2 regions of the Terrihabitans aquatilis genome follow, and region 1 is predicted to be linked to the other one. Evidence: riboswitches for the same ligand, from Rfam matches in the RefSeq annotation. Region 1 holds a riboswitch; the other holds the start of a gene.

Region 1 (16,045 bases):
TTTCGCTGAAGGCCTGTTCGCCGAGGTGCAGGAACAGCCTGAGCTCGATGGGCTCATTGCCCTCCGCGACGAGATCGAAGCGGGCGCGCCAGCGCTCGGTGCGGGGGATGGGCTCCACCACCACCTCGGTCAGCTTGCCGCGTGAGCAGGAGGCCGTGCCCTGCGGCGGCGCCTCGGTGGTGAGGCCCTTCAGCGCCCCGCCCTCGAATTCGACGACGAATTTCACCGAACTGGGATGGCTGGTGTGTTCCTGGCCGGGCTCCCCGCCGCGTCCGATGCGGGTGGCGAAGACGCTGGCCAGCTGGTCGTTCGGGAAAGGCTCGCTCTCGCGCCAGAAAAGCCGGTAGCGGAAATCGAACGCCGTTCCGGGCTCGATCGGCTTTTCCGGCATCCAGAAGGCGACGATGTTGTCGTGCGTCTCGTCGGCGGTCGGAATCTCGATCAATTGCACCGCGCCCTTGCCCCAGTCGTGCAACGGCTGCACCCAGAGCGAGGGGCGACGGTCGTAATTCACGCCGTCGAGATAATTCTCGATGTTGCGGTCGCGCTGCAGCAGGCCAAAGCCCTGCGGGTTGCTGTCCTGGAAGCTCGACGTGACGACGTGCTTCGGATTGTTCAGCGGCCGCCAGATGCGCTCTCCCTTGCCGGTCCACAGCGCGATCCCGTCCGAATCGTGCACCTCGGGACGCCAGTCGACGAGGCGGAGGCGATTGTATTCGCCGTACCAGAACATGGAGGTGAGGGGCGCGATGCCGAGCTGGGTGATCTTCTTGCGTGCGAACAGCCGTGCCTCGACGTCCATCACTGCGCCGTCGGTGCGGGTGATGGCGAACTTGAACGCGCCGGAAACGCTGGGTCCGTCGAGCAGGGCGTAGACGAGATTGGGGTCACCCTCCTTCTTCGCGGAATCGATGTAGAACTCCACGAAATCGGGGAATTCCTCGGGCTTCTCGGGAACGGCCACGTCGACCGCGATGCCGCGCGCCGAAAGGCCGTACTGGTTCAGTGAGCCGATGGAACGGAAATAGGAGGCGCCCAGGAACACCATCCAGTCCTGGTGCTTCCAGTCCTTCCGCCGGCGTGATTCATGGAAGCGGAAGCCGGCGAAGCCCGCATCCTGCGGCAGGCCGTGGGCGATGCTGTCCTTCGGAATGTCGAAATATTCCGGCGAGAACAGAACTTCCTGGCTCATGCCCTCGGAGATCAGATTGATGCTGACCTTCTTCGGGAAATATTTGCCGAGGTGGAAGAACTCGACCGGATAGACGCCTGGGCCGTTGACGTTCAGCGCCTGCTCCGGCTTGAACACGATCTTGCCGTGCGTCGCATAATCGATGTTGGAGACGATATCCGGCGCGGGCCGGTAGGGCTCCTTGAAAGGCTGGCCGGCAAGTGTTTTCGCCCGCTCCGTCAGCTCGTCGTAGGAGAAGGGACGGGCGGGGCCCATCGGATGTTCGTTCGCCGCCCAGGAGCTGTCGGCCAGGGAGGTTGAGGCCAGCGAGCCCAGCAGCCCGCACACGAATTGCCGCCGATCAGGTGTCACCGTGTTCTCCGCGCTTTTCGTTCTGCCCGTCCCTGCGGGAACCGAGCCATCTTCTTTAATGGAAAGAAGAAGTTGGGATCAATCCGCATCTTCCCCTTGGAGGAAGGTCGCATGCTTGGCCTTCTAATGCGGCCAAAGTTCGGGCATGCTCGCGCAAGGTACGGTTCTCGCAAGGATCGGACCCCGGACATTCAGGAGAAGCCGGCTTTCCGGCTACCGAAGGCGCAATCCCGAGTAACGCTCAGGTCACGTTACTGGATGTTCGCGAATGAGATCTGGAGAGCGCCCGGCGAAGTTCGGTCGGGCCGCCGAAGGGGCAAGCGAACCCTCGCAAGGGGGTGCGTGAATCTCTCAGGCAAAAGGACAGATCGGGGAAACAGACCCGAAATATCCTTTGCGGAGAGGCACATGCACGTTCTTGTTCTCGGCGCCGGCGTCATCGGCACGACCGCCGCCTGGTATCTGCACAAATCCGGCCATGAGGTCACGGTTCTCGAACGCCAGGGAGGCGCGGGCCGCGAAACCTCGTTCGCCAATGGCGGGCAAATCTCGGTCTCCCATGCCGAGCCATGGGCCAACCCGTCGGCGCCTCTGAAGGTGCTGCGCTGGCTGGGACAGGAGGATGCGCCGCTGCTGTTCCGGCTGCGCGCGGACTGGCGGCAGTGGAAATGGGGCCTCAGCTTCCTTGCCCAATGCACGCCGGGCAATACGCGCCACAACATCGAGCAGATCGTCAATCTGGGCATGTATTCGCGCGCGGCCCTGCAGGAGCTGCGGCGGGACACCCAGATCCGCTACGACCATCTCGAACGCGGCATCCTGCATTTCTACACCAGCGAGCTGGAATGGAAGGCCGCCCAATTGCCTGCCAAGGTCATGTCCGAGCATGGCGAAAAGCTCGATATGATCACGCCGGAGGAGGTGGTCGCGATCGAGCCATCGCTGCATGCGGTGCGCGATGAGATCGTCGGCGGCAGCATGACCATGGCCGATGAATCGGGCGATGCCGGCATGTTCACCCGCGAACTGGCCCGGCTGTGCGCCGTGAACAATGTCGAGTTCCGCACCAACACCACGATCCTCGGCCTTGACCGGGAGGGCGACGAGATCGCCGGCGTGCGCGTGCGGCAGGAGGACGGCTCCTACGCCACTCTCAAGGCAGACGCCTATCTGGTCTGTATGGGCAGCTACAGCCCCATGCTCCTCGCGCCCCATGGGATCGATCTGAACATCTATCCGGCCAAGGGCTATTCGGTGACCATGCCGGTGGCCGATCCCGAGCGCGCCTACAATGTCAGCCTGACGGACGACGAGTACAAGCTTGTCTTCTCGCGCCTGGGCGACCGCTTGCGCATCGCCGGCACCGCCGAGCTGAACGGTTACGATCTCGATCTCAACAAGGTGCGCTGCGAGGCCATCGTGCGCCGGGTGGAGCATCTTTTTCCGGGTGGTGGCGACACGTCGCAGGCCAGTTTCTGGACGGGGTTGCGCCCCTGCACGCCCTCGAACGTGCCCTATATCGGCAAGACGCGCATCCGCAACCTGTTCCTCGACACCGGCCACGGCACGTTGGGGTGGACGCATTCCTGCGGCTCAGGGCGGGCCATCGCCGACATCATTTCCGGCCGCACGCCCGAGGTGAATTTCGCCTTCACCCACGGCACCGCATAAATGCAGTGCGGCGACGGTGCGTTTGACGCCGTCGCCGTCCGGCCTTTACCACTGGCCGCCATTGGCAAAGGGAAGGGTGGCCGGCATGAAACTTCGCGGACCCGCTTTGGGGCTGATCCTGTTCGCCGTCGGGCTCGTCGTCCTCGGCGGCGTTGCGATGTGGATGCTGCCCGGCCGTGCGCCCTCGGGCATCGTGTCCGGCCCGGCTCTGGTGGGCGGCCCGTTCCGCATGGTCGATGAGGACGGAGCGGCCATCACGGACGCCGATCTGAAGGGCCAGCCCTTCCTCGTCTTTTTCGGTTTCACCCATTGTCCGGACATCTGCCCGACGACTTTGTTCGAGATGTCGGAAGTGTTCAACGCGCTGGGCGAGGATGCGCAGAAGGCATCGGCCTTGTTCGTGACCGTCGATCCCGAGCGCGACACGCCGGAGGTTCTGAACCGCTATCTATCCAGCTTCAACGAGCGCATCCGTGGCCTGACGGGCGACCAGGCGGCGGTCGATTCCATCGTGAAGGCCTATCGTGCCTACGCCAAGAAGGCGCCGCTGGACGACGGCTCCTACACGATGGACCACACCGCCGTTGTGTACCTGATGGACAAGAACGGGGCCTTCGTTCGGCCCGTCAACATGCAGCGGACGCCGCTCGAGATCGCCAACGAGATCCGGGCGGTGCTCTGATCCCACTCGCGGGGTGCGGGTGAGGCCGTGCTCGGTCTTTTCCCAGACATGGGGCGCGTGCAGCAATTGCAGCGTCGCGCGCCACATTGACACGGAGCTGAGCAGCCAATAGAGTGGCACGCTCGGCAGCCAGCGGGCGAGGTGGCGCAGTCCCCGTCTGTCGGCCCCGATCCATCCCAGTGCGATGGCGGTGCCGAAGCCGAGGATCAGGTTCAGCACGTGCAGGCCGCCGGCCGCGAATGACAGCCAGCCGTCCTCCGCCGAAAGCCACAGCCCGGCCCCGATATGCCCGATCACGCCGAGAAGAAAGATCGGCAGGGTCATCGCGCACAGCGGCACGCAGCCGATGAAGGCCTGGAAGACGAGGAAATTCCGAGGGCCGAGATCGCGCAGCAATCGGACGGGGTTTTGCATGTGCACGGCCCAGGTCATCACATAGCCCTTGAGCCAGCGCGTGCGCTGCTTCAGCCAGGCATGGGTCTGGTTCGGCGCTTCCTCGTGCGTGCTCGATGCGATCATCGCCGTGGTGCGCCCGCCACGGGCGAGGCGCACGCCGAGATCGGCGTCTTCCGTCACGTTCCAGGCATCCCATCCGTGAAGCGCGTCCAGCACCGCAACGGGGAAATGATTGGATGTGCCGCCAAGCGGCAGAAGCAAATTGTGGCGTGCGAGGCCCGGCAGCAGCGCGTCGAACAGCCCGGCATATTCGATGGCGAACATGCGTGTGAGCCAATGGTCGCCGATGTTGTCTATGGTGAGCCGCGCCTGCACGCAGCCCAGGTCCGGCCCGCCGGTTCGGAACGCGTGCACGGCCTTGCGCAATTGGTCCGGGTCCGGCCGGTCTTCCGCATCATAGACAGCGAGGAACTCGCCTCGCGCCATGGCAAGTCCAACATTCAGGGCGCGCGGCTTCGTGCGGGGCTGGCCTTCCGGCACCACGACGATTTCGACATGGGTGGGCACGTCGAGCCCGGCGAGCGCAACGCGGGTTTCCCCGTCCGCCGTCTCGACAAGGAGTTTGATGTCCAGTTTCGCCGCCGGATAATCCAGCGCGGCCAGCGTCGCCAGCAGGTGCGGCAGGCAGCGGTTCTCGCGGAACAGCGGCACGAGCACGGTGTAGAGCGGCAGATCGTCGTCGAGCTCGCGGGCCCTGGGCTGCGGTTCTTCCTGCTCCTGCAGGGCCAGCAGGCGAAGCGCCGTCAGCGCAATGAACATTGCGGCGATGGGCAGCGTTGCGGCGAGCGAATGATCGATCGTGGCCCACAGCGCCGCGCCGGCGGCGAGCGACAAGGCGACGAACGCGGCCGGAGCGAGGCCGGGCGCCCGTGCCGACATGCGGGGATCGACCAATGCCGGGCCGATACGGGCCTGCTCCGCAAGGCTTGTGCCCGCGGCCCGCAGCAAGGCATCGGCAAAGGCCTGCGGCGTGGCCAGCCGCACCCGTTTGCTGACCGAAGGTGCGTCGAGCAATGCGCGCGCCAGCGGCACGACGGCTTTTCCGCGAACGGCGATGAGGAGCCTGCCGCACGGCAGACGCAGCGTTCCGGACTTCGTGGCGAGGCGAACCGCATCCGCCTTCAGCCAGTCCGCCGGCACCATTTCCCGGTCGAACGCGGGCATTCCGAGCTTGCCGCCGAGGCGAGCCACGATGGCCTCGCGGTCCACACCGTCTAGGCAGAGCAGGGCGTCGAGCGCTTCCGGACGCAGGCCTCCGGCCTGCTCGACTGCTTTTTCGATGTCCGGGACCGGGGCAAGTCCGGAGAGGAGGGCGCCGACGAGCACGCGTTCGCTGACAGGAGAGGCGCGGTCCTCCGGCGTCGGCGCAGCCGGACGCGCGGCGGTAAACGGCGTGGCCGTTCCCGCGAACACGTCGCGCTCGTTGACGAAGATTGTCATGCCCCGATGGAAAGCCGGCTGGCTTTCTCCTTCCCCGCGGGCAATTATAATCGAATCCCACGCAAACGAAGCTGGTAATCTCCCTAAGATGCGAACTTTGCTGGCTTTTTGCGCGTTCGGCGTGATTTCGGTGCTCGCCGCGCTGCACCCGGCCCAGGCTCAGGATGCCGCCACGGCGCTGCCGAAGCTGCGCGCGCCGATGATCGACAATGTCGCGCCCAGCCGCGAGCAACGGCGCGTCATCCGCTTCCTGACCGGTTCGGATTTCCCGCCGTTTCAGTTCGTCGGCGCGGACGGCAATCCGGTCGGCCTCAACGTCGATCTGGCGCGTGCCATCTGCGCGAGCCTCGATTTTCCCTGCACGATCCAGGCCCTTCCCTGGGACGATCTGCTGCCCGCGCTCGAGAGCGGCCGCGCGGACGCCCTGATCGCGGGCCTGAAGCCGAGTGCGGAACTGCGTGGCAAGGCCGAGCTGACGCGGCCCTATTTTCGCCTGCCCGCCCGCTTCGTGGCTCGCCGCGAGGGCACGCCCGCCGAGAGCACGCCGTCCGCTCTTGCCGGCAAATCCGTGGCTGTGGTGCAGGGCAGTGCGCACGAGGCGTTTCTCAAGGCGTTTTTCCCGGCGGCGAACCTCATCGCGTCGCCCGACGAGGAGGCCGCCCGCGCCGCCTTGCGCGAAAGCCGTGCTGACCTGCTGTTCGACGACGGCGCGTCGCTCTCGCTCTGGCTCGGCGGAACCGGCTCATTGGATTGCTGCGTGTTCGTGCCCGGCGCCTATCTCGAAAGTCATTTCTTCGGCGAAGGCATGGTCGCCGCCACCCGCAAGGGTGACGTGCGCCTGCGCCAGATGCTGGACCGCGCGCTCGACGACATCGAGGCCAAGGGGCGGATGACCGATCTCTACCTGCGCTGGTTCCCGATCGGCATCTTCTAGCCTGCGATTTGACGCCTCCGTCCGCGGAACCTAGTTTCCGCCCGATTTCTGGAGAGCGCATGATGACCGCCGCCGACGCCGGCACCCCAAGCCTGGCCGAACTTGCCCATGTTTCGACCGCGTGGCCCTTCGAGGAAGCCCGCAAGATCGTGGAGCGTCTTCAGCGGCGGGGCACGACCGACAAACCGGTGCTGTTCGAGACCGGCTACGGCCCCTCGGGCCTGCCGCACATCGGCACGTTCGGCGAGGTGGCGCGCACCAGCATGGTGCGGCACGCCTTCCGCGTGCTGACCGACGACCGCATCGCCACGCGCCTCGTCTGCTTCTCCGACGACATGGACGGCCTGCGCAAGGTGCCGGACAACGTGCCGAACCGCGAGGCGGTCGCAGCCTATCTCGGCCGTCCGCTGACCCAGGTGCCGGACCCGTTCGGCAGCCCGGAAGGCTCGTTCGGCGCGGCCAACAATGCGCGCCTGCGCGCCTTTCTCGACCGCTTCGGCTTCGACTACGAATTTCTCAGCGCCACCGCGGAATACACCTCCGGCCGCATGGACGAGACGCTCCTGCGCATGCTGGCGAAGTACGACGAGGTGATGGAGATCATCCTCCCGACTCTCGGCCCCGACCGGCGCGCCACCTATTCGCCCTTCCTGCCGATCTGCCCGCGCACGGGCGTGGTGCTTCAGGTGCCGATGGTCGACCGCGACATTGCCCGTGGCACCATCACCTATGTCGATCCCGAAACCGGCGAGCGGATGGAGACCCCCGTCACCGGCGGCCGCGTCAAGTGCCAGTGGAAGGCCGATTGGGCCATGCGCTGGGTGGCGCTCGGCGTCGATTACGAGATGGCCGGCAAGGATCTGATCGATTCCGTGAAGCTCTCCAGCCAGATCGCCCGCGTTCTTGGTGCTGAGCCGCCGGAAGGCTTCAACTACGAGTTGTTCCTCGACGAGAACGGGCAGAAGATTTCGAAGTCCAAGGGCAACGGCCTCACCATCGAGGACTGGCTGGCCTATGCCTCGCCGGAGAGCCTGTCGCTTTACATGTATCAGAGCCCGCGTTCGGCGAAGCGGCTGCACTTCGACGTGATCCCGAGGAACGTCGACGATTACCTGAATTTCCTCGAGAAGTTCCCCCCGCAGGCGCCGAAGGACCAGCTTCTGAACCCCGTCTGGCACATCCATTCCGGCCAGCCGCCGGCGGTGGAGCGGATCGGCTCGGAGGAGGTGCAGCTGTCGTTCTCGATGCTGCTCAACATCGCCTCCGTATCGAACGCGGAGACCGAGGATCAGCTCTGGGGCTTCATCCGGCAATATGCGCCGGGCGTCGGCCCGCAGACCCATCCGCGCCTCGGCGCGCTCGTCGGCTATGCGGTGCGCTACTACCATGACTTCGTGAAGCCCAAGAAGGTGTTCACCGCGCCCGACGCGACGGCACGGCAAGCGCTGGAGGCGCTCGACGCCGCGCTTTCAAGGCTGCCGGAAGACGCGACGTCCGACGCCATCCAGGCCGAGGTCTACGAGATCGGCCGCACCTTCTATCCCGACCTCTCCGGCAAGGCGAAATCGCCGGACGGGCGACCGGGCGTCTCTCACGCCTGGTTCGGCACGCTCTACAAGACTCTGATCGGGCAGGAAAAGGGGCCGCGCTTCGGCTCCTTCGTGGCGGTGTTCGGCATCGCGGACACTCGCGCCCTCATCACCCGCGCGCTGAAAAATGAACTCGCGGCCGCATGAACGGGCCGCGGCCGCTGGTGCTGCTTTCGGCGTTGATGCTGAACGCTCTGCCAGCGGCTGCGCAATCCCGCGTCGAGGCAGGCCTGTTCGATCCGCAGAAGGTCGTGGATGGTATCGAGATCAGCCGTTCGGAATGCGCGCCGCTCGAACAGCAGGACACAGGGGTCTGGCTGGATATTCCCGGATTCCGGGGATGCATGCGGTATTACGCAGCCGGTCTCGCATCGGGGGCGAACAGCATCGCCGTAGCGTGGATGAACGGCGACGTTCTTGGCCCGAAAGGCAACGACGCGACCAAGCGGCAGAGCGGCTTCGGGCCCTCTCTTCTGCTCGATCAGGAAAAGGGGCTTTCGGATCGCTATGGCGTTCCGTTCATCTTCATCGGCCGCCCCGGCACCTATGGCAGCGCTGGCCGGCACTACACGATGCGTGGCCGTCCGGTCGAAGCTGACATCGTGGCCGCAACGCTTGATGCACTGAAGGCGCGCTACCGGATCGCGGACTGGGCGCTGGGCGGCCACAGCGGCGGCGGCACCCTCGTTGCCGAGATGCTGGCTCGGCGTACGGACATTCGGTGCGCGGTCATCTCCTCCGGGGCATCGTCATACCGTGCCTATCTGGAGGCGCGGGGGCTGGCCAAGCCGGGCGAGACATTGTCGCGCTTCGATCCCTCGACATCACTGGACAAGGTGCCGGCCTCGTCGACCCGCCGGATCTTCGTGATCGGCGATCCCCGCGAAACCAACGTCCCGTTCAAGACACAGGCGTCTTACCGGGAGGGTCTTGCCGAACGTGGCCACGCCGCCTGGCTTATCCCGCTGGAGCGCGCGAACGACGCGCGGCATCACGATCTGGTGGATTTCGCGGAAGTGGCCGTCGGCATGTGCGCAAAGGGCGAGGACGCAGCCGTCATCGAGACCACGCTCCGGGCGATTCCAGATCCTGCGCCGCGCAAAACCAACTAGCCGGAACTCGAGGCCGCTCTATTGGCTGGACCAGAGAATGCGGGCGATCCACGCCACCTGGTCGAGCGGGATGGTGCGGTCGGCATGCTCCGGGTTGAAGGAGCGCAGTTCGACCAGCTTGGTGGTGCGGCGCGTCAGTTCCTTGGCCAGCACCTCACCGTCGGTTGTCTTCAGCACCACGCGGTCGCCGCGGCGCACCTCGGCCGAGGGCGAGACCACGATCACGTCGCCGTTGCGGTAGAGCGGCAGCATGGAATCGCCCGAGATTTCCAGCGCATAGGCGTGCTCGTCGTCAACGGCGGGCAGGCTCACCTCTTCCCAGCCCGTGCCCACCGGGAAGCCGGCATCGGTGAAGAAGCCGCCCGTTCCCGCCTGCGCGAGGCCGATCAGCGGAACGGCGCGGTTCGGCCGGGGCGTGACAATGAGCAGGTCGAGAAAGCTTTCCAGCGATGCGCCCGTGGCCTGCAGGATCTTGGCGATCGATTCGGTGGAGGGCCAGCGCGGACGGCCATCGGCGGCGATGCGCTTCGAACGGTTGAACGTGGTGGGATCGAGCCCCGCACGTTTGGCAAGCGCGGAGGCCGAAAGGCCGTTCGTCTCGGCAAGCCGGTCGATCGCCGACCAGATGCGGCTGTGGGTCAGCATAAGCGGCCCTCGACATCCTGAAGGAAGACTTAGGAATTAGCTCCTTTTATGGATTCTGTCCAGTGGGCAGCCCAGGCCTCGGCTTGATCGCGCGCCGGGGGCCGCTTAACACCATGGCCATGACATCCCCGCGCCTCGTCTACAAAATACTTCCCGCGAGCCTGTGGCGCGAGGCGCAGGCGACGGGGGCGTTTCGCGGTGCGCCCGTCGATCTTGCGGACGGCTATATCCACTTCTCGACGGCACAGCAGGCCGCGGAGACTGCGGCCAAGCACTTCGCCGGCCAGGACGACTTGTTGCTGCTGGCGGTGGAGGGCGCTTCGCTCGGCCCCGCTTTGAAATGGGAGCCGTCGCGCGGCGGCGCCCTGTTTCCCCATCTGTATGCCGATCTTCCCATTTCCGCCGTTCTGTGGGCTCAGCCGCTGCCCTGGAACGGCGAACGCCACATCTTTCCGGAGTTGTCCGAATGATCAGCGCAGGCTGGCCTCTTCTTCGCAGCGTCCTGCAGGGCGTCGATCCCGAACGGGCCCACGATATGACGCTCGCCGCGCTGGAGAACGTGCCGCTGCGTGCGGCTGCCGCGGATGATGCCCGGCTGGCGGTGGAGGCCTTCGGCCTGCGCTTCCCGAACCCGGTGGGGCTTGCCGCCGGGTTCGACAAGGATGCCCGCGTGCCGGACCCGCTGCTGCGGCTGGGCTTCGGCTTCGTCGAAGTGGGTTCGCTCACGCCCAAGGCTCAGGCGGGCAATCCGAAGCCGCGCATCTTCCGCCTGCCCGAGGAAAAGGGCGTCATCAACCGACTGGGTTTCAACAATGGCGGCCATCAGGCGGCGCTGACCCGGCTGGCGCACCGCGCCGGCCGTCCCGGCATCGTCGGCGTCAATATCGGCGCCAACAAGGACGCGGCCGACCGGCTGGCCGATTACGAGGCGGGCATTCGCGCCTTTGCGAATTTCGCGGATTATCTGACGGTCAACGTCTCGTCGCCCAACACGCCCGGACTGCGCGACCTGCAGGGACGGCAGGCGCTGGACGATCTGCTGGCGCGGGCCGTGCAGGCCCGCGACGAAGCCCGCAAGCGGCGGCCTATCCTGCTGAAACTGGCGCCGGACCTCGCGCTGATCGATCTCGATGATGTGGTGGACGTGGCGCTGCGGCGCGGCATTGACGGGCTCATCGTGTCCAACACCACGATCGGCCGCCCGGCATCGCTGCAGGGTGCGGCGCGGAGTGAATCCGGCGGGCTTTCGGGCGGACCGCTGTTCCGCCGCGCCACCTGGATCCTGGCGGAGACGGCAAGGCGGGTCGAGGGCAAGATGCCTCTGGTCGGTGTGGGCGGTGTCGATTCCGCGGAAGCGGCGCTCGCCAAGATCCGGGCCGGCGCCAGCCTCATCCAGCTCTACACCGCGCTGACCTATAACGGGCCGGGCCTGATCGGAGACATCAAGGCCGGCCTCCTTGCGGCGCTGGAACAGGAGGGGGCCGCCGATCTGGCAGCCCTCGTCGGGCGCGACCGCGACGCCCTCGCGGCCGAGGGCCCGGGCGATTAGCGCCGCCGGGAACCGAGGTTGAACAGCCGGCTCAGCAGCCAGAGCGGGAACACGATGACGGCGCCCAGAAGGAACCAGCGCAGCAGCGTGGCGCCGGCGTCGTAGATGTTGTCGAAGAAGGCGTAGAAAAGGTCCTGCGCCGCGTAGAACAGGCCCTGCACATCCAGCCCGAACACGGCGAGGATGACGCCGATGATGAGCGAAAGCATGACCAGCTTGGCGAGCACCCAGGCCGGCGAGCCGCCGAAAAAGCGGGTGATCGGATCGACGCGCCGCGCCGCGCGCGGATCGGGGCGGTCGTGAATGCGAGCGGCGTGATCGGGAGGCAGGTCGGTCATGCTCATCATGTAGCATGCGGTTACGGGTTTGCTACTCTCTCCGTTTTGCGGATTTTACGCGACGTGTGGGCCGAGAATTCACTCTGTTGCGCTAAAATGCCGCTCTGTGGGGAAATTGCCGCGCTGCGCCTTATTTCGGAGAAGCTGCTGGGCAAGGATGTTGCCGGCTGCAACTTCTGATAGACAGCTCCCTTCCGACGCTTCAGGGCCATAATGATCCATGTCCCGACCCTGATCGGTTGCAGTGTCGCGGTGTTTGCCGTGATCGGTGGCCTGTTCCTGTTTTTCTGGATCCGGGAAGGCCGCAATGTCCGGCATCTTTGGTTCGGAATGCCCTTCCTCATGGGCTTTCTCGGCGGGCTTTGCCTGTTGTCCTACGGGTTCTTCCCGGACCCCTTGCGGGTGCGGCTCGGCACCTGCTTCATCCTGTTCGCCTACGCCTCCGGCTGGCAGGCCGTGCGCGCCATGTATGGGCGCCGCATCCGGCTGAAGCTCATCCTTCTTCCGCCGCTGGCCTGGCTGCTGTTGGATACGTTGGTGTTCGCGCCGATCGACATGCTGGCGCTCAATGCCTCCGCGCGGGCGGCCTTGATCGCCTTCTACAACGGCATGGCGGCGCGGGAATTGTGGCTGCGGCGCCATGAGACGTTGCCGTCCCGGCCGGTGCTGTTCAGCGTTTTCGTGATTTACGCGGTGATGGCCATCCTGCGCGTGCCGTTCACGGCCGTTCTTCCCCAGCCGCTCGGAGCGCTTCCGACGGAGGCGTGGGCCGTCGTGACCTTCAACTTCGCGGCGGTGACGCAGGCGATGCTGGTGGGGGCCTTCATCATCGCCATGATGCGCGAGCGGGTCTCGCAGCACAATTACCACCTGGCGATGATGGATCCTCTGACGGGCACCTACAATCGCCGCGCCTTCGAAGCGGCTGAGGGCTTGTGGCGAAGCGGCGAGACGCCGAGCAGTCTTGCAGTCCTTCTGTTCGACATCGACCGGTTCAAATCGGTGAACGACCGCTTCGGCCATGCCTTCGGTGATGGCGTCATTCTTCTGGCCGTGCGCGCTGCGGAGCAGACGCTGCGCCGCAGCGACCGGCTGTTCCGGATCGGCGGCGAGGAATTCGTCTGCCTGCTGCCCAATGTCTCGGAAGCGGATGCGATCCAGATTGCCGAGCGCCTGCGCGCCACCTTCGAGGAGATGGCCGAGGAGGTCGACGGCGAGGCGGTCGGGGCCACGATCAGTGTCGGCGTCGCGGCGGGCGCGGCGAATTCGGAGGAGGCCGGCGAGCTTCTGATGCGCGCGGACGAGGCGCTTTACAGGGCCAAGAATCGGGGCCGCAATCGCGTCATCCTCGCCTCCGAGATATCGAACGCGGCGGCCTGAGCTAATCCGGCACGTTGCGCAGCAGCGCCTCGAGATGTTCGAGCCGGTCGGCTTCGCGGGGCGGCTTGTCCCAGCGGATGCGGGCGATGCGGGGAAACCGCATGGCGACGCCGGAGCGATGGCGGGTGGAGCGGTTCAGCCCCTCGAACGCCACTTCGAGCACCAATCCCTGATCCGGATCGTGGGTGACCTCCCGCACCGGGCCGAAACGGTTGATGGTGCTCTTGCGGACGAAGCGGTCGATGCGGGCCAATTCCTCGTCGGTCATGCCGGAATAGGCCTTGCCCACGGGCACCAATTCCTCCTCGCCATCCACGTTCCGCCAGACGCCGAACGTGTAGTCGGAATAGAAGCTTGAGCGTTTGCCGGAGCCGCGCTGGGCGTACATCAACACCGCGTCGACGTTGAACGGGTCCCGCTTCCACTTGAACCAGGGGCCTTTCGGCCGGCCCGGCACATAGGCGCTGTCGGTGCGCTTCAGGATCAGCCCTTCGACGGCATCGGCATCCACATGCGCACCACCGGCAGCCGGATCGGCACGCTTGGCGGCCAGTTCCTCCCAGTCGGAAAAGGGCACCTGCGGCGACAGATCGATCACCGGATTGTCGATGCGTTCGATCAGGGCCTCCAGCCGCTCGCGCCGCCCCGTCAGGGGCAGGCCGCGAATGTCCTCGTTTCCATCGACCAGGAGATCGTAGGCCCGGATATGGGCCGGATATTCCGCCATGAGCTTTGGCGTGATGGCCTTGCGGTTAAGTCTCTGCTGTAGAACGTTAAAGCTCTGCACGCGGCCCTCGCGCAGGATCAGTAATTCGCCGTCGATCGCGCCTTCGAAATTGATGGCGCCGAGGAGATCGGGAAACGCGCCCGACACGTCCTCGCCTGTGCGGGAATAGAGCCGCGCCGACAGCGTGCCCTCGGCATCGCGCCCAGCTACCGCCTGAACGCGAATGCCGTCCCATTTCCATTCGGCGGCGAAATCGGACGGGGTCAGCACCTCGCGCCAATTAGCGGTGTCCTCGATGGCGGTGGCCAGCATGGGCGGACGAAATGGTGCGGGATCGTTGTTCTCTGGCTTCGGCCCACGACCCTCCACCCAGGCGAACAGGTCTTCATAAGGCAGGCGAACGCCCGCCCAGATCAATTCGACCTCGTCAGGCTCGATGCCGCCGAGGCTGGCGACGGCCGTCTTCGCGAGGCGCGCCGACACGCCGATGCGCAAACTGCCTGTGATAACCTTGAGCAAAGCCCAACGGCCGGTCTCGTCGAGTGCATCGAGCCAGCCAGCGATGCGGTTTGGCAGATCGGCCTTCGTGGCTTCATGGAGGCCCTCCACGATTTCGGAGAGCGGTGGCACGTAATTGGCACGATGCTCGACAGGCCACATCAGGGCCACCGTCTCGGCGGTATCACCTACGAAATCGCGAGACAGGCCGAAGAGATAGGGATCGGTCCGCTCTATGATCAGGCTGCGGATGACGTTCGGCTTGGCGTGGCGGAAAAACAACGAGCCGGTAAGGGCGGCCAGCGCGTAGCCACGCTCCGGATCCGGCACCTCCCGGAAATAATCGGCGATGAGGCGGATTTTCGCATTGCGCCGCGGTTCGTAGGAGAGCCGGTCGAGGAGAGCGGCGAAGCGGTTCATCAGCCTTCGCTCCCCTCGCCGAGGCCGGCACCCGGTTCGCTCTCTTCCTCGCCATAGCCGACGAGATGGAGGGGCTTGGCCATGAGGCCCTGCTGATCGCACCAGTGCACCAGCGCTTCCTCCGCGCCATGGGTCACCCAGATTTCCTCGGCGCCCGTATCGAGCACGGTGCGGCCGAGATCAGCCCAGTCGGCATGGTCGGAGATGACGAGCGGCAGTTCCGCGCCATTCTGGCGCGCGCGGGCACGCACCCGCATCCAGCCCGACGCCATGGCGGCAACCGGATCGGGAAACTTGCGCGACCAGAGATCCTGAAGCGCCGATGGCGGGCAGATGACGATATCGCCGCCCATATTCTTGCGCTCGGTGGCGATGACCGGGCGAATCTCGCCCAGCGGAATGCCTTCTGAAAGGTAGAAATCCGTGATCTTCACCATCGCGCCATGGACGTAGATGGGTTTCTCCCAGCCCGCTTCACGCAACAGAGCCATCACACGCTGCGCCTTGCCGAGCGAATAGGCTCCGACGAGATGGGTCCGTTCCGGAAACAGCGAAACGGAATCGAGCAGCTTCGCCACCTCGTCGCTCGCCGGCGGATGGCGAAAAACCGGCAGGCCGAAGGTTGCTTCGGTGATGAAGAGGTCGCAGGGCACCGGCTGAAACGGTGCGCAAGTGGGATCGCGCTCGCGCTTGTAATCGCCCGAGATCACCGCGCGGTAACCCTTCCATTCCAGCAGGATCTGCGCCGACCCGAGCACATGGCCGGCCGGATGGAGCGAGGCCTGCACTCCGCCTCCGATATCGACCACCTCGCCGTATTCCACCGGCTGCTGATGCGTCGTAAAATCCGCGCCGTAGCGGAGCGCCATGATGCGCAATGTTTCGGGAGTGGCCATGACCGCGCCGTGGCCGGCACGTGCATGGTCGGAATGCCCGTGGGTGATCAACGCCTTCTCGACGGCGCGTGTCGGGTCGATGTGGACACCGGCGGGGCGGCAGCACAGGCCATGGCTGGTTCGGCAGAGAAGGTCTTCAGGGCGCATAGACCTGAGAAGATAGTC
Region 2 (16,045 bases), 500 kb from region 1:
TAAGCCGCAATCCCGTTGATCCCGAAGTGCATATCCCTGAAGAAATGAAGGGGCGCGTCCTCAGCGTCTGGCAGATCAGTCACGACACCGCTGATACATCGGAGTTCGGCCTAGAAGCCGTACACGCATGGGACAAGCAAAAAGACGGAAGTTACCGTTGGCCTTTTGCACTTCAACCGATACGCGCATGGATCATTCGAGATGGTCCCGAGTTTCGGGATTTAGCCGGATACACTGGCAACACCCATACACAACGCGCAATCACAACCATCCAGGAAGTCGATGAGGAGTTGGCCGCAAGTCTCAAAGATTTGTTGGTAACAAATGGCGAAGAGTTAGAGGTAATGACACCTCGCTACCAGTCGATGGCGGTTCGGCTGAACCAATTGCGTCAGAAGCACCCCTTTGCACTTAAGGGGTATAACGTGCAACCAAACGTGGAAGCAACAATCAGCATATATGTTGCGACACTGGGAAAAGGCGGTCGTGCTATCAAGATTGGTCACGCACAGGACGCGAGACAGCGCGTGAACGATTTCAATAAATTTCGTCTTTCAAACGAGCCGCAATGGGAGCTTCACACCAATCAGCCCATTGGGACGATTCTCGAAGCAATTGAAGTGGAGAAGTCTTTGGGTGAAACATTCGCCCGACACCGCACGGAGCAAAATAACAATGAAGTCTATGTCGGACTAAACCCGATGGACGTCCTCGCCAAGCTGGCAACAATCCGACGCCTTAATTAATTCGACAGATGCGCCGGTTCCAGCGACCATCCGGACTTTTTTGCATAAAATCTGTTTGCCCAATTCATGTAGGCAGAGTAAGGCAGTTTCCCCGGCGGGGGTAGCCGGATGGTACAAAAACTGGTACAAAGTCTCGCCTTACGACGCCGATTTCGCTTGTTTATCAATGTGCATGGTGCGCTTATGGTGCCTTTCCTGGGCACCATTCATTTAGAATGGTCTTCTGTATCAAGAAGATACGCCTTTTCAGAGTGTTGCGCTTGGCCGACTGTGTAACAACGGTGCGCAACAATGCTCTTCGCTTGGTCTGTCCGATGCGACGTAAAGGCTCCTCCAACGCTCACTTCGTGAAGCGTATCCAGCTGACATCCTGCCGAGAATGGTGGGCATGCGGCTGAGCATGCCTTTGGGCGCAGAGACGGCCTCATTCCTAATCACTGAGAAGACGGTTAGTGTTCGCTTCTCGCTCAGGACGTCCGATCCAGGCTGATGGGCCCGACCGGCGCGGGGTAAGAGCCAGCTCGCGCGCCGTATCTATGAGATGAAGCGCGTCAAACGACAGGTGAAGGGGCCTCTAGTCGAGGTCAATTGCGCGACCTTGAGGGGCGATGGGCAATGTCAGCCCTGTTCGGGCATCGCAAGGGGGCCTTCACCGGCGCGATCTCGGACCGTCCGGGCCTTCGCAGCGCCGATACGGGAATGTTGTTCCTGGACGAGATTGGCGAACTTGGGCTCGACGAGCAGGCGATGATCCTGCGGGCGATCGAGGAGAAGCGCTTCCTGCCGGTCGGGGCCGACACGGAGGTGGAGAGCGAATTCCAGCTGATCGCGGGCACCAACCGTGACCTCGCCGCCTGCGTGGCACAGCGCACCTTTCGTGAGGATCTCTACGCAAGGCTCAATCTGTGGACGTTTGCGCCTCCAGGCCTCGCCGACCGGCGCGAAGATATCGCACCGAACCTCGATTATGAACTCGATCGCTACGCCGAACGCGAGGGCGACCGTATCACCTTCAACAAGGAGGCCCGCCAGCGTTATCTGGCGTTCGCGACCAGCCCGGACGCACGCTGGGCCGGCAATTTTCGCGATCTCGCCGCCAGCGTCACGCGCATGGCCACCTTCAGCCCCAAGGGGCGGATCGACCTTGCCTGCGTCGACGCCGAGATCATTCGGCTCAAGCGGCTGTGGGGCAGCGAGAACGCCGCACAGTCGGATGATCTTTCGGAATTGCTCGCGGACGACATCATCGAAGCGCTTGATCCATTCGATCGAGTCCAGCTGGCGCATGTTGTGGCGACATGCCGGAGAAGCCAGTCTCTGTCGGACGCTGGACGCTCCCTGTTCTCGGCCCCGCGCCGACAGCGCACCTCCACCAACGATGCAGACCGCCTACGAAAGTACCTCGCCCGCTTCGGCCTGAACTGGGCCCAACTCCGGGAAACGGGTGAATGATTGCTGGCCAACACGGCCGGCAAGGTATGGGACACAGCCGTCCAAAAATCGAGAGGGCATACGCTGACGTGGCTCAACTTGGCGGGGGCAGTTTCGCCACGGCGAGATTCGTCCGGAAGCATTCCCGATGACGTAGTTCACATAGTGTAACAAGCTTTTCGGCAGGCATGTCTGAGTTCTTTTTCTTATCTGAATTTCGCTTGCGAACAAATTTAATGCACAAGGCTGATATTGCTCAGATGACGGCTCGTTGAGCGACGGAACAGACTTGCTTAAATTCTAGACAGCCGCCGCCCGAATTGCACATATTTCAGATATTCCTACAGCTTGATCATACCAGCGATGAATGATTGTCTGCGGTAACCACCGGGAGAGATCGGATCCCCCGGCGCCGAAGGAGCAACCACCCCGGAAACTCTCAGGCACAAAGGACCGGTGGTCGCGGGAAAAATCCGGAGAGTGATCGGGCAGCCGATCCGCCGAAGGAGCAAGCCGTTTCAGCGGTGAATCTCTCAGGCCGAACGACGGATGGGGTGCGAGGAAACGCCGTCGAGTAGAGGGCGATCGCATGATGTCGTCGTTCGAGAGGTCAGGATGATCTGAGTCTGAGGATCTGAGACGCGAAACCTGCCTGATATCGGGCCAGCGCTTTTCACAAGTCATCGAACTCACTGGCGCCGCCTTGCGGCGCAGAGCTTCGTATTGCCGGTCCAAATACATCTGTATGCAAGGAGATCCATATGAAGTTCACGAGCAAAATCGTTCTCGCGGCCGGCCTTGCGTCAGCATTACTGGGAAGCGTCGTGACTGCAGGAGCCGACACTCTTGCGACTGTGAAAGAGCGTGGCAAGCTGATCGTCGGCGTCAAGACGGACTATGTGCCGTTTGGCTATCTCGATCCTGCCGGCAAGATCGTCGGTCTCGAGCCGGATCTGGCGCGTGTCCTCGCCAAGAAGATCCTGGGCTCCGAGGATGCCGTCGAACTCGTTCCGGTTCTCAGCTCCAACCGGATGGAATTCCTGCAGGCCGGCCGCATAGATCTCATCCTGGCGACCCTCGGCTATACGGCCGAACGCGCCAAGGTCCTTGATTACACCGAGCCGTTCTACGCGGTGCCGGGCGCTTCGATCCTCGCACCGCCGACGACCAAGCTCTCGGGTTGGGAAGCGTTCCGCGGCAAGCCGGTGTGCGGCATCCAGGGCGCATTCTACAACAAGACGGTCACCGAGAAATTCGGCATCAAGCTCGTCAACTTCACGGCGATGCCGGAAGCCTACAAGGCGCTGCAGGACAATCGCTGTCTCGGCCTTGCGTTCGACGACATGACGCTGCGCAAGAAGCCGAACGAAGAAGGCTGGAAGGATTATTCGATCGTCGCAGAGCCCTATGAGAACGTTCCGCAGCCGGGCGGTGCACGCAAGAATGACGCGGCTTTTCTCGAAGCGGTCAACAAGGCGCTCATAGAAGCCGAGGCCGAGGGCGTCCTGATCGCGCTTCAGGAGAAGTACGACATCGCTCCGAGCGAATATCTCACCAAACGCGCCGAGGCGGCGAAGAAGAAAATCGGCAACTGATCCGTCTTACGGAAGGCCGCGCCTTCGCGGCCTCCGACAACGGCGAAAGAGCGACATGTTCGGTCTCGATTACTCCTGGCTTTCTGATCCGACCTATCAAAACTGGCTTCTGGTCGGTGTATGGACAACCATCAAGCTTGCATTTGTGTCGTCGCTCTTTGCGCTGATCATCGGAATAGCCTGCGCATTCCTGATGACCTTGAAAATTGCGCCTCTCAGCGCGGCGATCACCTTCTTTGTCGAGGTGTTCCGCAACACCCCGCCCCTGCTGCAGATGCTGTTCTTCTATTTCACGCTGTCGAGCATCGGCCTGTCGTACACAGACGCCGAAACCGGTGTGAAGATGCCGCTGCTCGATGCGTTCAGCTGCGGCGCGGTTTCGCTCAGCCTGTTCGGCGGCGCGCTGTGTATCGAGGCGTTCCGCTCCGGTCTTGAGGCGGTGCCAAGGACGACGCTCGAGGCCGCACGCAGTCTTGGATACGGTCGGTTCGCGCTCCTCCGCTCGATCCAGCTACCGATCGCATTTCGCGTCTGTCTCGCACCGCTGAGCAACATCCTCATCAATCAGTTCAAGACGACGTCTCAGGCGTCGATCATAGCGGTGCCTGAACTGATGTACGCCGCCGGCCAGATCTACAACGACACTTTCCGCACCTTCGAAGTGATGCTGCTCGTGCTCATCATTTACGTGAGCCTCGTCAGCCTGCTGGCGGCGGTGCTGCGGCGTAGCGAAGGCTGGATGTCCTATCCTGGATACGGAAACGCGTGATCGCCATGTCGAAATCCCGCGTTCTTACGATGCCCGCAATCCTGGGGCTCGCTGGCCTTGCTTTGGTTCTATGGGGCGCGTTCGACAACAGCGGCCGGTGGGCCGCCGTCGCCGGACGGCTTCCGCAGCTCCTGACGGGAAGCGTCGAAGGCTGGCCGATCCGCGGCGGTTTCGCCGCCAATATCTTCATCAGCATCGTCGGCATGGCCGCGGCCACTGCGCTCGGCGGCGCGTTGGGCATCCTCTCCATGGCACGTCTTGCGCCGCTTCGGCTGACGGCTTTGTTCATCGTCAACTTTCTGCGCAACTCGCCATGGCTCGTATTGCTGTTTGCGACGCTGTATCTGCTGCCGTTCAGCATCAGCCTGTTCGGCTGGACAGTGCCGCTGCCGCCGTTGGTCAAGGCCATCTTCGGTCTCAGTCTGCCGGTAGCCGCCAATCTGGCGGAAGTCGTGCGCGGGGCGGTGCAGTCCATCCATTCGGGACAGTGGGAATCCGCGCGTTCGCTCGGCTACACGCGCCTGCAAACCTATCGCTATGTCATCCTTCCCCAAGCCTACCGCCGCATGCTGCCCGGCTGGATGAACCTGTATGCGCTGCTGATGGTCGCGACCAGCCTGGCCACCGTGACGGGCGTGGAGGAAGTCGTGACGGTGCTCAAGAACATTCTCGCCGTCGAAAGCGAAAGCATCATTGTCCATTACTATCTGATTACGCTGCTGATGTTCTTTTTCTTCTGCTACCCAATCGCCACCGCCGCGCGAAAACTTGAAAGTTCGACAAGAGGTGACTCCCTGTGAGGAACGGTTCCGCGCTGATCGAGCTGGATTCGGTCGTGAAGAGTTTCGGGGCGCTGCGCGTTCTCGATGGCATCTCGTTGGAGGTGGAGAAAGGGCAGGCGGTCTGCATCATCGGCCCTTCAGGTTCGGGCAAATCGACGATCCTACGCTGCATCAACGGATTGCTGCCGGTCGACAGCGGCTATATCCGGGTGGGCAAGCATCGGGTTCATGACCTGCCCAACGAGCGGGCGATGCTGCCTCTGCGCCGTCAGGTCGCGATGGTCTTCCAGCAATACAATCTGTTCCCACACCGCACGGCGCTCGACAACATCATGATGGCGCCGGTCAAAGTGCTGGGTCAAAACAAGGACGAGGTGCGCGACAGAGCTGTCCGCCTACTCGCAAAGGTGCGGCTCGCCGGCAAGGAGAACAGCTATCCGGGTGAGTTGTCCGGCGGCCAGCAGCAGCGTGTCGCGATCGCGCGTGCGTTGGCCATGCAGCCGGAGATCATCCTGTTCGACGAGGTCACGGCGGCGCTCGATCCTGAGACCGTCAAGGAAGTGCTGAACACGATCCGCGAACTCGTCGATGATGGCCTGACCTGCATTCTGGTGACGCATGAAATGCGGTTCGCGCGCGAAGTCGCCGACCAGATTCTGTTCACCGACCGCGGGCGCATCCTTGAAAAGGGAGCACCGCGCGATCTCCTCGACAGCCCGCGCGAAGAACGCACGCGGGAATTTCTCAGCCAGGTTCTGTGAGCGCCGTCATGCCACACGATTCGATCTTTGCCACCGACTTCAAGGAAGCCCCCTATTGGTGGGACGCTGCGCCTCCCGAGGATGCGAAGGATGATCTTCCGAAATCCGCGGACGTCGTCGTCGTAGGGTCGGGTTATGCAGGCCTATCCGCTGCGGCGGAACTGGCGGCAGCCGGCCGTCATGTCGTGGTGCTTGATGGCGGCCCGCTTGGTTTCGGCGCCAGCACGCGCAGCGGTGGCATGGTGAGCAGCGCTCAGAAGCTCGTCGTCAGCGGCGCGATCAAGGGCGTTGCCAAGGAACTTGTCGAGCCGATGCTCGACAGCTCGGTCGAATGCTTCGACCACATCAAAACCTTGATCGAGCGCGAGAAGCTCGACGCCGATTTCATGCCTGTCGGACGGTTTTTCGGTGCCCATACGCCCGGCAAATATGCCGAATTGTGCGATATGGGCCGCATCCTTGAGGACAAGAACGGCGTTTCGCTGAGGATTGTCCCGAAAGCCGAACAACGTTCCGTCGTCGGAACTGACTATTTCCACGGCGGCATCGTCATCAACGATTACGCCGGTGTGCATCCCGCGAAGTACAACCGCGCTCTGCGCAACTATGCCCGCCGTTGCGGCGCCGAGCTTTACTCCCATGCGGCCGTGACCTCGATCGATCGCCAGACCGGGTTCTCTATCGTCAAGACGGAGCGCGGCGACCTCCGCGCCGAGGATGTCTTTGTCGCCACCAATGGCTATACGCGCCAGGCGACGCCCGCGCTCGCGCGACGCGTCATCCCCGTCAAGAGCTACCAGATAGCCACCGAGCCGCTCGACAAGGCGTTGATGGACGAGATGAACCCTGGGCGACGCATGGTGTCGGACACCCGCCGCGAGGTTATCTACACCCGCCCGTCGCCAGACGGCACGCGCATGCTGTTCGGCTGGCGTCCCGATCCCCGCGACATCGACGACATCGATGCCGCGGCCGGCCTTCTCAAAATGGCGCGCGAGGTCTGGCCGCAGCTTGGGGACAAGAAGATCTCCCATGTCTGGAGCGGGTATGTCGGCATGACGTTCGACAAGACGCCGCATATGGGCGAGATCGACGGCGTCCATTACGCCATGGGCTGCAACGGCAGCGGCGTCGCCATGATGACGTATCTGGGGCACCAGACGGCACTCAAGATCCTGCGGCGCCAGAACAAAAGGTGCGGATTTGACCGGCCGGATTTCCCGACCAACCCGCTCTACAACGGCAATCCGTGGTTCATCCCGATTATCAGCGGCTATTACCACGTCCGCGACCGACTCGACCGTCTGTTTGTAAAGGATTGACGCTCGGCCTGCGGGACCAAGCGCTTGTGTATCCATGACCGATCAATCGACGCTCATCGCCGCGGCGCGGCAGCATGAGGATACCCTCCTGCGCCACCGCATCGTCCTTTACGCCGGCGCGAATTATCCTTCCGCTGCCGTGCAGGCTGCATACGTCCCGGCTCTCAGCGCCATGCCAAGCATGGGACCAAGTTTCGCGAAGGAACAGCCGGGCGCTGAAATCGTCTCCGAGCTTGAAGTCGCCGTCCGGGAGCGCGCTTGCGCGATCTTCGGTGCCGCCTGGGCCGAGCCGCGGCTGCCCAGTGCGACGCTGGCCAATCTCGCGGTGTTTCAGGCCTTTGGTGCGCGCGGTGATCTTCTGCTCGCACCCGCGGCCGCGCATGGCGCCCATCTCAGCCAGCGCGGCGGCGGCACGCCCGACCTGGCCGGCCTTGCGACCGCCGACCTACCGTTTAACACCGAGACGCTTACGCTCGACACACCCGCAGCCGTCGCCCAGATAAAATCTTTCAGTCCAAAGCTGGTCATGCTCGGCCGCAGCGTGATGATCCAGCCCGATGACATCGCCCCTGTCGCCGCAGCCGCACGCAAGGTGGGTGCCCTAACGATCTTCGACGCCTCGCACATTTCCGGCCTGATCGCCGGCGGCACCTATCCAAATCCTTTGAAAGAGGGGGCCGACATTGTCACCACCTCGACCTATAAGACCATCGCCGGTGCCCCGCAGGGCCTCGTGTTCGGCGCGCATGAAGAGCATGGCCGAACGCTCGCTCAATTCCTTGATCGCGCCTTCCTCGCCAATTCCGATGCCGGCAAGCTGCCGCAGCTCCTCGTCGCCCTCGATGAGCTCACCGCCTCGGGCATCGACTACGCGCGCCGCGTCGTCGCCAACACTGCGTCTCTGGCCGACGCATTCGCCATGCGCGACTTTTTGGTGCGCGCAGCACGCAATGGTCGCCATACTCACCAATTGCTGATTCCCATCGCGCCCGGCGAAGATCTGGCCGCTTTGATCCGCAATCTTGAACGCTGCGGCATTGTCGTCGGCACCTGCAATGACATCGGGCGCCCTGGCGGCACTGCGCTGCGCGTCGGGACGCAATTCGTAACCCGTCAGGGCTTCACGGCCGCCGGAATGAAAATCATTGCCGGTTTGCTCGCCGATCTGCTGGTTGCCGCACCTGACGGCGTGCGCCTCAAACCGGCGTCCGATCGCCGATCTATCCTCGAGGATATAAACCGTATGCTTGCTGGCGTGAGCGCGACGCCATGACAGTTCCGTCCTTTTCATCGCGTATCACGGCGTGGACAATCGGCCTTGGCATCGTCGGCGGCTTGGCTGCATGGGCTGCGGATCTCCCTGCGCCCTGGCTGATGGGCCCGACCATCGTCGTCGCCATCGCCGCCGCCGCCGGGCTCCGCGCCGAGATCCCGATGGCACTCGAAACCGTGATGCTCATCCTGACCGGGCTGACCATCGGTTCCGGGGTGTCGCCGGAAGTGCTTCAGCTAATCCCACAATGGCCGATCTCGATCGCAGCCCTGATGATCGTTCTTGTGGCGATGGTGCTCGCCAGTTCGTTGTTTCTGCACCTCGCCGGCGGTTGGGACCGCAACACTGCGATTCTCGCGTCGGTGCCAGGCGTGCTGCCTTACGTGATGAGCCTTGCGGCCGACAAGGGCGCGGATATCCGCAAGGTGGCATTCGCGCAATCGCTCCGTGTCGTGCTCGTCGTCGCCGCTTTGCCATTGTTCTCCAGCGGCAACGAAGCTCTGCTGGCGAAGGCGCCAAATTTGATTTCCCATTCGGATCTCGCCCTTCTGCTCGCGGCCGGCATCGCCGGTGCGCTGCTGTTCCGCGGCCTTAAGGTCTCCGGGGGCCTGCTGCTTGGGGCGCTGACCGCGAGCGTGCTTCTGTTCGGCTCAGGCAGTGTGCGGGGTGAAATTCCCGAATGGATCGTCATTCCGGTCACGATTCTCCTCGGCTGTTGGGTCGGCAGCCGTTTCGATGGGCTCGCTTTTCGCAGCATCGGCCGGATTTTTATTCTGTCGTTGATGGCACTGGCGATCATGATGGTTGTCGCGTGGGGCGGGGCATGGGCGACGGCGACACTCACCGGCCTGCCGATCAATCAGGTCCTGCTCGGATTTGCGCCTGGCGCGGTCGAGATCACCGCGCTACTGGCTTTCCTCTTCGGCGTCGACCCAGCCTTTGTCGCCGCTCATCAAGTCATACGATTTGTGGCGCTTACAATCCTTTTGCCCGTGCTTGTCAAAAGCCGACAATGAGTCGGCTCCCCAAACATCCGGCTTTTTTGACAAATGGGCCGCCCTGACCTTTCGTGCTCTTTAGAATTGTATAATTGTAATTCTGTAATTTTGGATTATCCAATACTCAAGCCATAGCCTGGATCTAATCTAAATAATTATTCTTGCTCTCGAATTTCGATCAAATTAAAGACTGCGAGCTCAAAGTGAGTTATTCGCGTGCGTGCCCTCGACCTTCAATCTCTGTTTATTTCCCATAAGGAAAAGCTGGGTCGATTCTTAAAACGACGTGGCTGCTCTGAGGATACCGCGGCCGATCTTGCTCAAGATGCCTTTGCCCGAATGTTGCGGCAGTCGGCCGATGTCGCGATCGAAAACCCGTCATCCTATCTGTTCAGAATAGCCGCGAATCTCGTCACTGACCTGAACAGGCGGGAGCGGCTGGTCGATTACATTGCCGATCCCGATCCGGCGATTGCGGCGTTGGTGGATGATGCGCCTGCTCCGTTGCGGATCGTCGAAGGCCGGGAGCAGATAAGGCTTCTGGAAACCGCGCTCGCGGAATTGCCAGACCGATGCCGTCGCATCTTTATCCTGAGCCGTGTGCAGAATGTACCGCATCGCAAGATCGCGAGCATTTTCGGTGTCACGACCCGCACGGTCGAAAACGAAATCGCGCGGGCACTGAAGCATTGTGCGGCCCGTCTTCACGAGAATTCGGATATCGTTTCGGACTGACGATCTGGAATCGTCTTAATCAAGTGAGCCCCGCGCCCGCTGGTGCACGAAACGCAACGAAGATCGACCCATCTGTGCCTGAGGATATCAAGAGCGAAGCGATGTCCTGGGTCGTCCGGATCAAATCCGGCGAGGCGACACGCATGGACGCACACCGTCTCAGCGCATGGCGCGCGCAGAGTTCTGCGCATGAAGAGGCTTTTCGTGAGGCGGCTGATCTGTGGCGCAAGATGGGAGCACCCGCTGCGGCAACCGCGGAATTCTCAGGCGGCATCGGTCGTCGTGGGTTCCTGACAAGCGCGGCCGCCGCCGGCGTTGCAGGCCTCGTGTTCGGCGGCAGCGAACTGGGTTTCTGGCCGGGTATCAGCGAATGGATGGTCGATCACAGGACAGGCGTCGGAGAGCAGCGGACGATCACCTTGGCCGATGGCATTCAGGCTGAGCTCAACACCCGCACTGGCCTGTCGGTCGAAAAGAATGCTCAAGTCACGCGCATATCCCTTGTTTATGGAGAAGCGGCCTTTCGCTTCGCGACGCCAAGTTGTCCCCTTGAAGTTCGGGCTGGCACGGGCACGGTGCGCGCTTCCACCGACGCTTTGTTCACCGCCCGGGTGTCCGACGGACCGACACAGATCACCTGTCTCGAGGGAGAAGTCGAAACTGTCGGGATGCCACGGATCACGCTCATGCCGGGGCAGCAGACCATCGTGGCCGCGACCGGATTCGAGCGTCCTGCTGCCGTCAACGCGGATTCCGTTTCCGCCTGGCGCCAAGGCATGCTCGTTTTCGAGGACCGGTCGCTGGAGGACGTTGTGGCGGAGCTAAACCGCTACCGCCAAGGCCGCATTTTCCTGACCGCGTCCAATCCGCGTCGCGTCAACGGGATCTTCCATCTCGCCCGCCCGGACGAGGCGTTGGCGCACTTTGCCCACACGTTTGGCCTGAACCTCACCAGGCTGCCCGGTGGAATCGTCCTTCTCGGATGAAATAAATCCGACCTGCCTTTCGGCTTTGCGATCGCGCTTCGTCTTCATCATCGGGAGCCTGTCGAACTTGATAGGCCGGGCCGGTGTGGGAGAAGGTTATGCACCTGGGGGCAGCGAAGGGTCTTGGAGGGAAAATTGCCGGAGCGCGTTTTCTCGCGACCCTGATGGTCGGCACAGCCATAATGCCGTGGCAGATCGCACCGCTTCACGCTCAGGAGCGAAGTGCCCCCATGACGTTCTCGATACCCGCACAAACGCTGGCCGGCGCCCTGAACGCCTTTGGCTCGGCAGCGGGCGTGCAAGTCATTTATGACGCCTCTCTGGCAGTTGGAAAACGCTCTCCCGGAATCTCAGGTCGCCACACACCCGAGCAGGCTCTTTCGGCACTCGTTGCCGGAACCGGACTGTCTGCCTATTTCACCGCCGCGCGAACCGCCTCAATTATCGATCCGCGCGCATTCTCTGCGGGAGCGGATGCTGCCGTTGATGGCGACGTCATCCAGCTCGAGACCATTGAAGTCGGCTCAGGCGGAGGAGGCCCCGTCGCCGCTGCCGATGCGCCTTATGAAAGCCCTGGATCGCCCGCCTATGTCTCGGAAGCGCAACTCGACCGCGTGCGCACGGGTGCGCCGAGCGATCTGTTCAAATCGACGGCGGGTGTCATCTCGGCGAGCGGCCGCTCGAACCAGGCTTTAAACGTCAACATTCGCGGCATGCAGGGGCAGAACCGCGTCAATACGAGCGTTGACGGAACCACACAGAGCTTCTCGACCTATCGGGGCTATGCGGGCGTCGACAACCGTACCTTCGTCGATCCTGACTTCATTGCCGGCATCGCGATCGACAAGGGGCCAAAAGTCGGCGCCGACGGCGCCGGTTACAATGGGGGCGTGTTGAACATGCGCACGCTGAATGCCGACGACATCGTCAAGGACGGCAAGCAATGGGGCGTCCGTCTCAAGGGCGACATCGGCGACAACACGCGCGAGCCAGTCATCGGCGCGAACGTGATGAGGGCCGAACCCGCCGACCTGTTCGATTTCGAGAGCGGTTCGGGCAATGTGGTCGGCGCGCTGTCGTTCGACAATTTCGAGCTGCTTGCAGCTTTCGGACGACGCAAGGCTGGAAACTACTTTGCGGGCACCGAAGGCGATGCCGGTTTCTTCCAGCCCTCGTCGGGAGGCAGCGCTCTTCGCCCGCTCGACCAGGCCTATATTCGCGGCGGCGAAGTATTCAACACCTCGTCCGATACCACCTCAGGCATGGTCAAAACCGCGTTCAAGAACGAGGATCATCGCGTCGAGTTTGGCTATTCCTATTACGATAGCGAGTTCGGTGACACGTTGTATGGGGACGTGCGCGGTACCACGACGACGCAGCGTCAGAAACCGCTGAACCATGTGGAAGTGAACACCTATCGTTCGAGTTACACGTTCAACCCCGGAGATTCCGGTCTCTGGGATCTGAAGGTCAATGCCTGGAAAACAGACGCGACGGAAACGCAATATTCGCGTCTTGGTACATCAAATGCGTCCCGCGCGGACAACGAGACCGACATGTTCGGTTTCGACCTGTCGAACACCTCGCGATTCGACACCGCGTTCGGTGATATCGCGTGGGTCTATGGCTATTCACACGCGAAAGAGGAAACCGCGCCAATCGACGGTCCCGCGACGACCATTCTCGGGGTCGACGGGCAGCGGCAGGTCGACAGTGTATTCACGTCCGTCAACTACAAGCCGACCGATTGGCTGGTGCTGAATGTGGGTGTGAGCCACGTCTGGTTCGACCTTTATGGCGCATACAATCCCGGTGCATATCCTGTCGATCCCGTGACGTTCGATCCCGTGACCGATATCGACCTCGATGGCTCGGGGACCACGCCCGTTGCCAGCGTAACGGTCGAGCCGTGGGCCGGACTTCAATTGTTTGCGAAATACGCGGAAGGTTATCGCCCGCCCAGCATTCGTGAACTTGCCAATCCGATCATCGCGGTGGTCAACCGCAATCTGAAGCCCGAACAGGCAACGACCTGGGAATTCGGCGTCAATGTTGCGCGCGACGCGCTGCTGACGGAGCGCGACAGCCTGCGGGTGAAGCTCGCTTACTTCGACAACACGTATGACGATTACATCATCCGTGGTGCCGGTGATCTCGGGGTCGGCCTGATCGAGAACGCCGACGGAGCATGGTTCTCCGGCTTCGAGATCCAGGCGAACTATGATGCACGGTTCCTGTTCGTCGAAAGCGCCTTCACGTATTACGACGAAGCAAGGATCGGCTGCCCGGCAAACGTCGCCGCAAACGACTGCGATGGCGGTGCTTACTTCTTTGATTATTCCATGTTCCACATCCCGCCGGAATGGACTCTGTCGACGACAATCGGCGTTCGGTTGCTGGACGAGAGGCTGACCTTCGGCACCCGGATCAACCATGCGAGTGAGCGCAAAGGCGGTCGGCCCGAGGGCAATCGCTCGTCTTGGTGGAATTCCTACACGATCGCGGATTTCTTCGCTTCATATGCGATCAAAGATGCGATCACGCTCAACGCCAGCGTCGAGAATGTTACGGACCGCTTTTACATGGACGCCCTGAATGTGACGCCCATGCCAGCGCCGGGTCGCACGGTTCGCTTTGGTATGACCGCCCAGTTTTAAATTCGCTGGCCCGATAATAGGCGTTCTGAAAAAGCTTTTCGTTCAGAGCGCCGCTTCACACGCACGGTTCACGTGGCGCAACTTGCGGCGGTTGGTGACTCGCGCGTCGAGAGGTGTCGGCGCCCCTGCCCCAGCGAGTAGCGGACACGCGCGACGCCACTTCACAGAGAAGTTTGAGGAACGTTCTTGGCACCTCCCGGCCCCCTCGTTAGTTAGGAACCTGTACTTCCGTCACGGCAGCCAGGATTCCCTATGTAATGAGCGTCTGGCTGAAGGCTGCCCACATCTGTGCGTTGCTCATCTGGTGCGGAGGCCTTCTTGTGCTCCCGAGCCTGTTCGCGCTGCGGGGCAAGCATCCAGCCGGGCCCGATCTCTGGCGGCTGCAGAGGTTCGTGCGCTTCAGCTACACCTATGTCATCTCGCCAGCCGCCTTCATCGCGGTGGGCACCGGTACCGCTCTCATCTTCGTGCAGTCGGTGTTCACGCCGTGGTTTGCCCTGAAGCTGTTCGTCGTGGGGCTTCTGGCCTTGCTCCACGTTCGCCATGGCTTCGTCATCCTGCGGGTCTTTGACGACGACAACGGCTATTCGCTGGCCCGGAACGTGGTGGCCACGGGCCTGACGACGGCTGTGGTTTCTGCCATCCTCTTCCTGGTGCTTGCCAAGCCCGTTCTCGACATCAACGCCCTTCCGGAGGCGATGCACACACCGGGTGCGCTTCAGTCATTGTTCGAAACCATGATCCCGATCCCATGATCGAAGACGAGCTTGCCGCCATGCCAGCCTGCGATACCGACGAAGATCGTCGCGAGCGCGGAGAGCATCAAGCCCATCGGGAGCACGGCCGCCTCATGGTCTTCCAGGCGGTAGCCCCAATTGAGGCCGGCGATCGACAGCAGCATCATGGCGGCCACGGCATGCGTCCAGCTGGCCGAGCGCTTGCGGATGCCCGCGACCAGGAGAATCTCGGCCGTTCCGGAAAGGCCGGCGATGATGCCGAGGAAGAAGGCAAAGCCGCTCGACCACAGCGCCACGCGCGTCCAGAAGGGATCGGCCGTCCACCAGTAGAAGAGATCGCAGCCGAACGTCGCCATGACCAGCGCGATGGGGAAGGACACCGACATCGCATGGATGGGATGTCCGGCAACCGCCACCACCGAGTTCGTGTCGTGCTGGGTGACTTCCTCGATGACGGGGTTGGTGTCGGCCATGCTGGGTCTCGCTGGATGTTCGGCTTCGCGGGCCGAACGCCCGAGCGGGCGTTTTGGTTCAGGCCGGTCGGCACGGGTTTCGCGGCACTGGCGCTTGCCGGCTGCGGCGGACCGTTGTCGACGCTCGATCCCGCCGGGCCGGCGGCGACGGCCATCGCGGACCTCTGGTGGGTGATGCTGGTCGGGGCAGCCATTGTCTCGCTTATCGTCTTTGCGCTTGTCGCGGCCGCCTTCCTGCCCTCGCGCCCGCTGGCCCGCGTGCCCTCGTCGCACTGGCCGTTCTGGGGAGGAGTGGCGTTCCCCGCGGTCGTGCTCTCGGCCCTTCTGGTCTTCGCCCTGCTCCAGGGCGACCGTCTGCGACCGCAGGCGGCCGAAGATGCGCTCGAAATCCATGGCACCGCGCGGATGTGGCAGTGGGAGTTCAACGCACCGGGGGCGTCTTCCTCACAACAGAACGTACTGCGCATCCCCGCCGGGCGGCCGGTCGATCTCCATGTCACGAGCGCCGATGTGATCCACAGCTTCTGGATACCGCGCCTCGGCGGCAAGATGGACGCCATACCCGGCCACACCAATGTCGTCAGGCTGATGGCGGATCGGCCGGGCACCTATCGCGGCGTCTGCGCGGAGTTCTGCGGCACAGGCCATTCCACCATGTTCCTCACCGTGGAAGCGGTTGCGGCAGAGAGCTTCGATGCGCCCGATGCCACCGCACAGACCGGCGTGACACCGTGAGCGCGCCGCAATCGCCCATCGCGCTGCACAAGGCGCTGTCGGCCA

Evidence for each region. A riboswitch is a leader RNA that binds a small molecule or an ion and turns the genes downstream of it on or off. The one in region 1 is predicted to bind glycine.
Region 2: another riboswitch for glycine. It lies ahead of ACQ6S1_RS11625 (transporter substrate-binding domain-containing protein); the one in region 1 lies ahead of ACQ6S1_RS13865 (D-amino acid dehydrogenase).

Annotation. Positions count from the first base shown of each region.
Region 1 is NZ_JBOCUO010000003.1:613,566-629,610, forward strand. Features, by position in the region: gene ACQ6S1_RS13860 (OpgD/OpgG family glucan biosynthesis protein) at 1-1,543, opposite strand, end outside; glycine riboswitch at 1,809-1,920, shown strand; gene ACQ6S1_RS13865 (D-amino acid dehydrogenase) at 1,952-3,214, shown strand; gene ACQ6S1_RS13870 (SCO family protein) at 3,300-3,896, shown strand; partial or broken gene ACQ6S1_RS13875 (glycosyltransferase) at 4,221-5,792, opposite strand; gene ACQ6S1_RS13880 (transporter substrate-binding domain-containing protein) at 5,890-6,726, shown strand; gene ACQ6S1_RS13885 (lysine--tRNA ligase) at 6,786-8,462, shown strand; gene ACQ6S1_RS13890 (alpha/beta hydrolase family protein) at 8,459-9,427, shown strand; gene ACQ6S1_RS13895 (S24 family peptidase) at 9,446-10,072, opposite strand; gene ACQ6S1_RS13900 (DUF952 domain-containing protein) at 10,192-10,542, shown strand; gene ACQ6S1_RS13905 (quinone-dependent dihydroorotate dehydrogenase) at 10,539-11,621, shown strand; gene ACQ6S1_RS13910 (DUF6460 domain-containing protein) at 11,618-11,959, opposite strand; gene ACQ6S1_RS13915 (GGDEF domain-containing protein) at 12,173-13,339, shown strand; gene ACQ6S1_RS13920 (cisplatin damage response ATP-dependent DNA ligase) at 13,341-14,984, opposite strand; gene ACQ6S1_RS13925 (ligase-associated DNA damage response exonuclease) at 14,984-16,027, opposite strand.
Region 2 is NZ_JBOCUO010000003.1:118,565-134,609, reverse strand. Features, by position in the region: gene ACQ6S1_RS11635 (GIY-YIG nuclease family protein) at 1-746, shown strand, start outside; partial or broken gene ACQ6S1_RS11630 (sigma 54-interacting transcriptional regulator) at 1,233-2,198, shown strand; glycine riboswitch at 2,556-2,643, shown strand; gene ACQ6S1_RS11625 (transporter substrate-binding domain-containing protein) at 2,939-3,772, shown strand; gene ACQ6S1_RS11620 (amino acid ABC transporter permease) at 3,828-4,541, shown strand; gene ACQ6S1_RS11615 (ABC transporter permease subunit) at 4,547-5,341, shown strand; gene ACQ6S1_RS11610 (amino acid ABC transporter ATP-binding protein) at 5,338-6,084, shown strand; gene ACQ6S1_RS11605 (NAD(P)/FAD-dependent oxidoreductase) at 6,093-7,406, shown strand; gene ACQ6S1_RS11600 (glycine hydroxymethyltransferase) at 7,441-8,679, shown strand; gene ACQ6S1_RS11595 (AbrB family transcriptional regulator) at 8,676-9,695, shown strand; gene ACQ6S1_RS11590 (RNA polymerase sigma factor) at 9,894-10,412, shown strand; gene ACQ6S1_RS11585 (FecR family protein) at 10,514-11,398, shown strand; gene ACQ6S1_RS11580 (TonB-dependent receptor) at 11,629-14,055, shown strand; gene ACQ6S1_RS11575 (CopD family protein) at 14,313-14,810, shown strand; gene ACQ6S1_RS11570 (DUF2231 domain-containing protein) at 14,774-15,265, opposite strand; gene coxB (cytochrome c oxidase subunit II) at 15,281-16,000, shown strand; gene ctaD (cytochrome c oxidase subunit I) at 15,997-16,045, shown strand, end outside.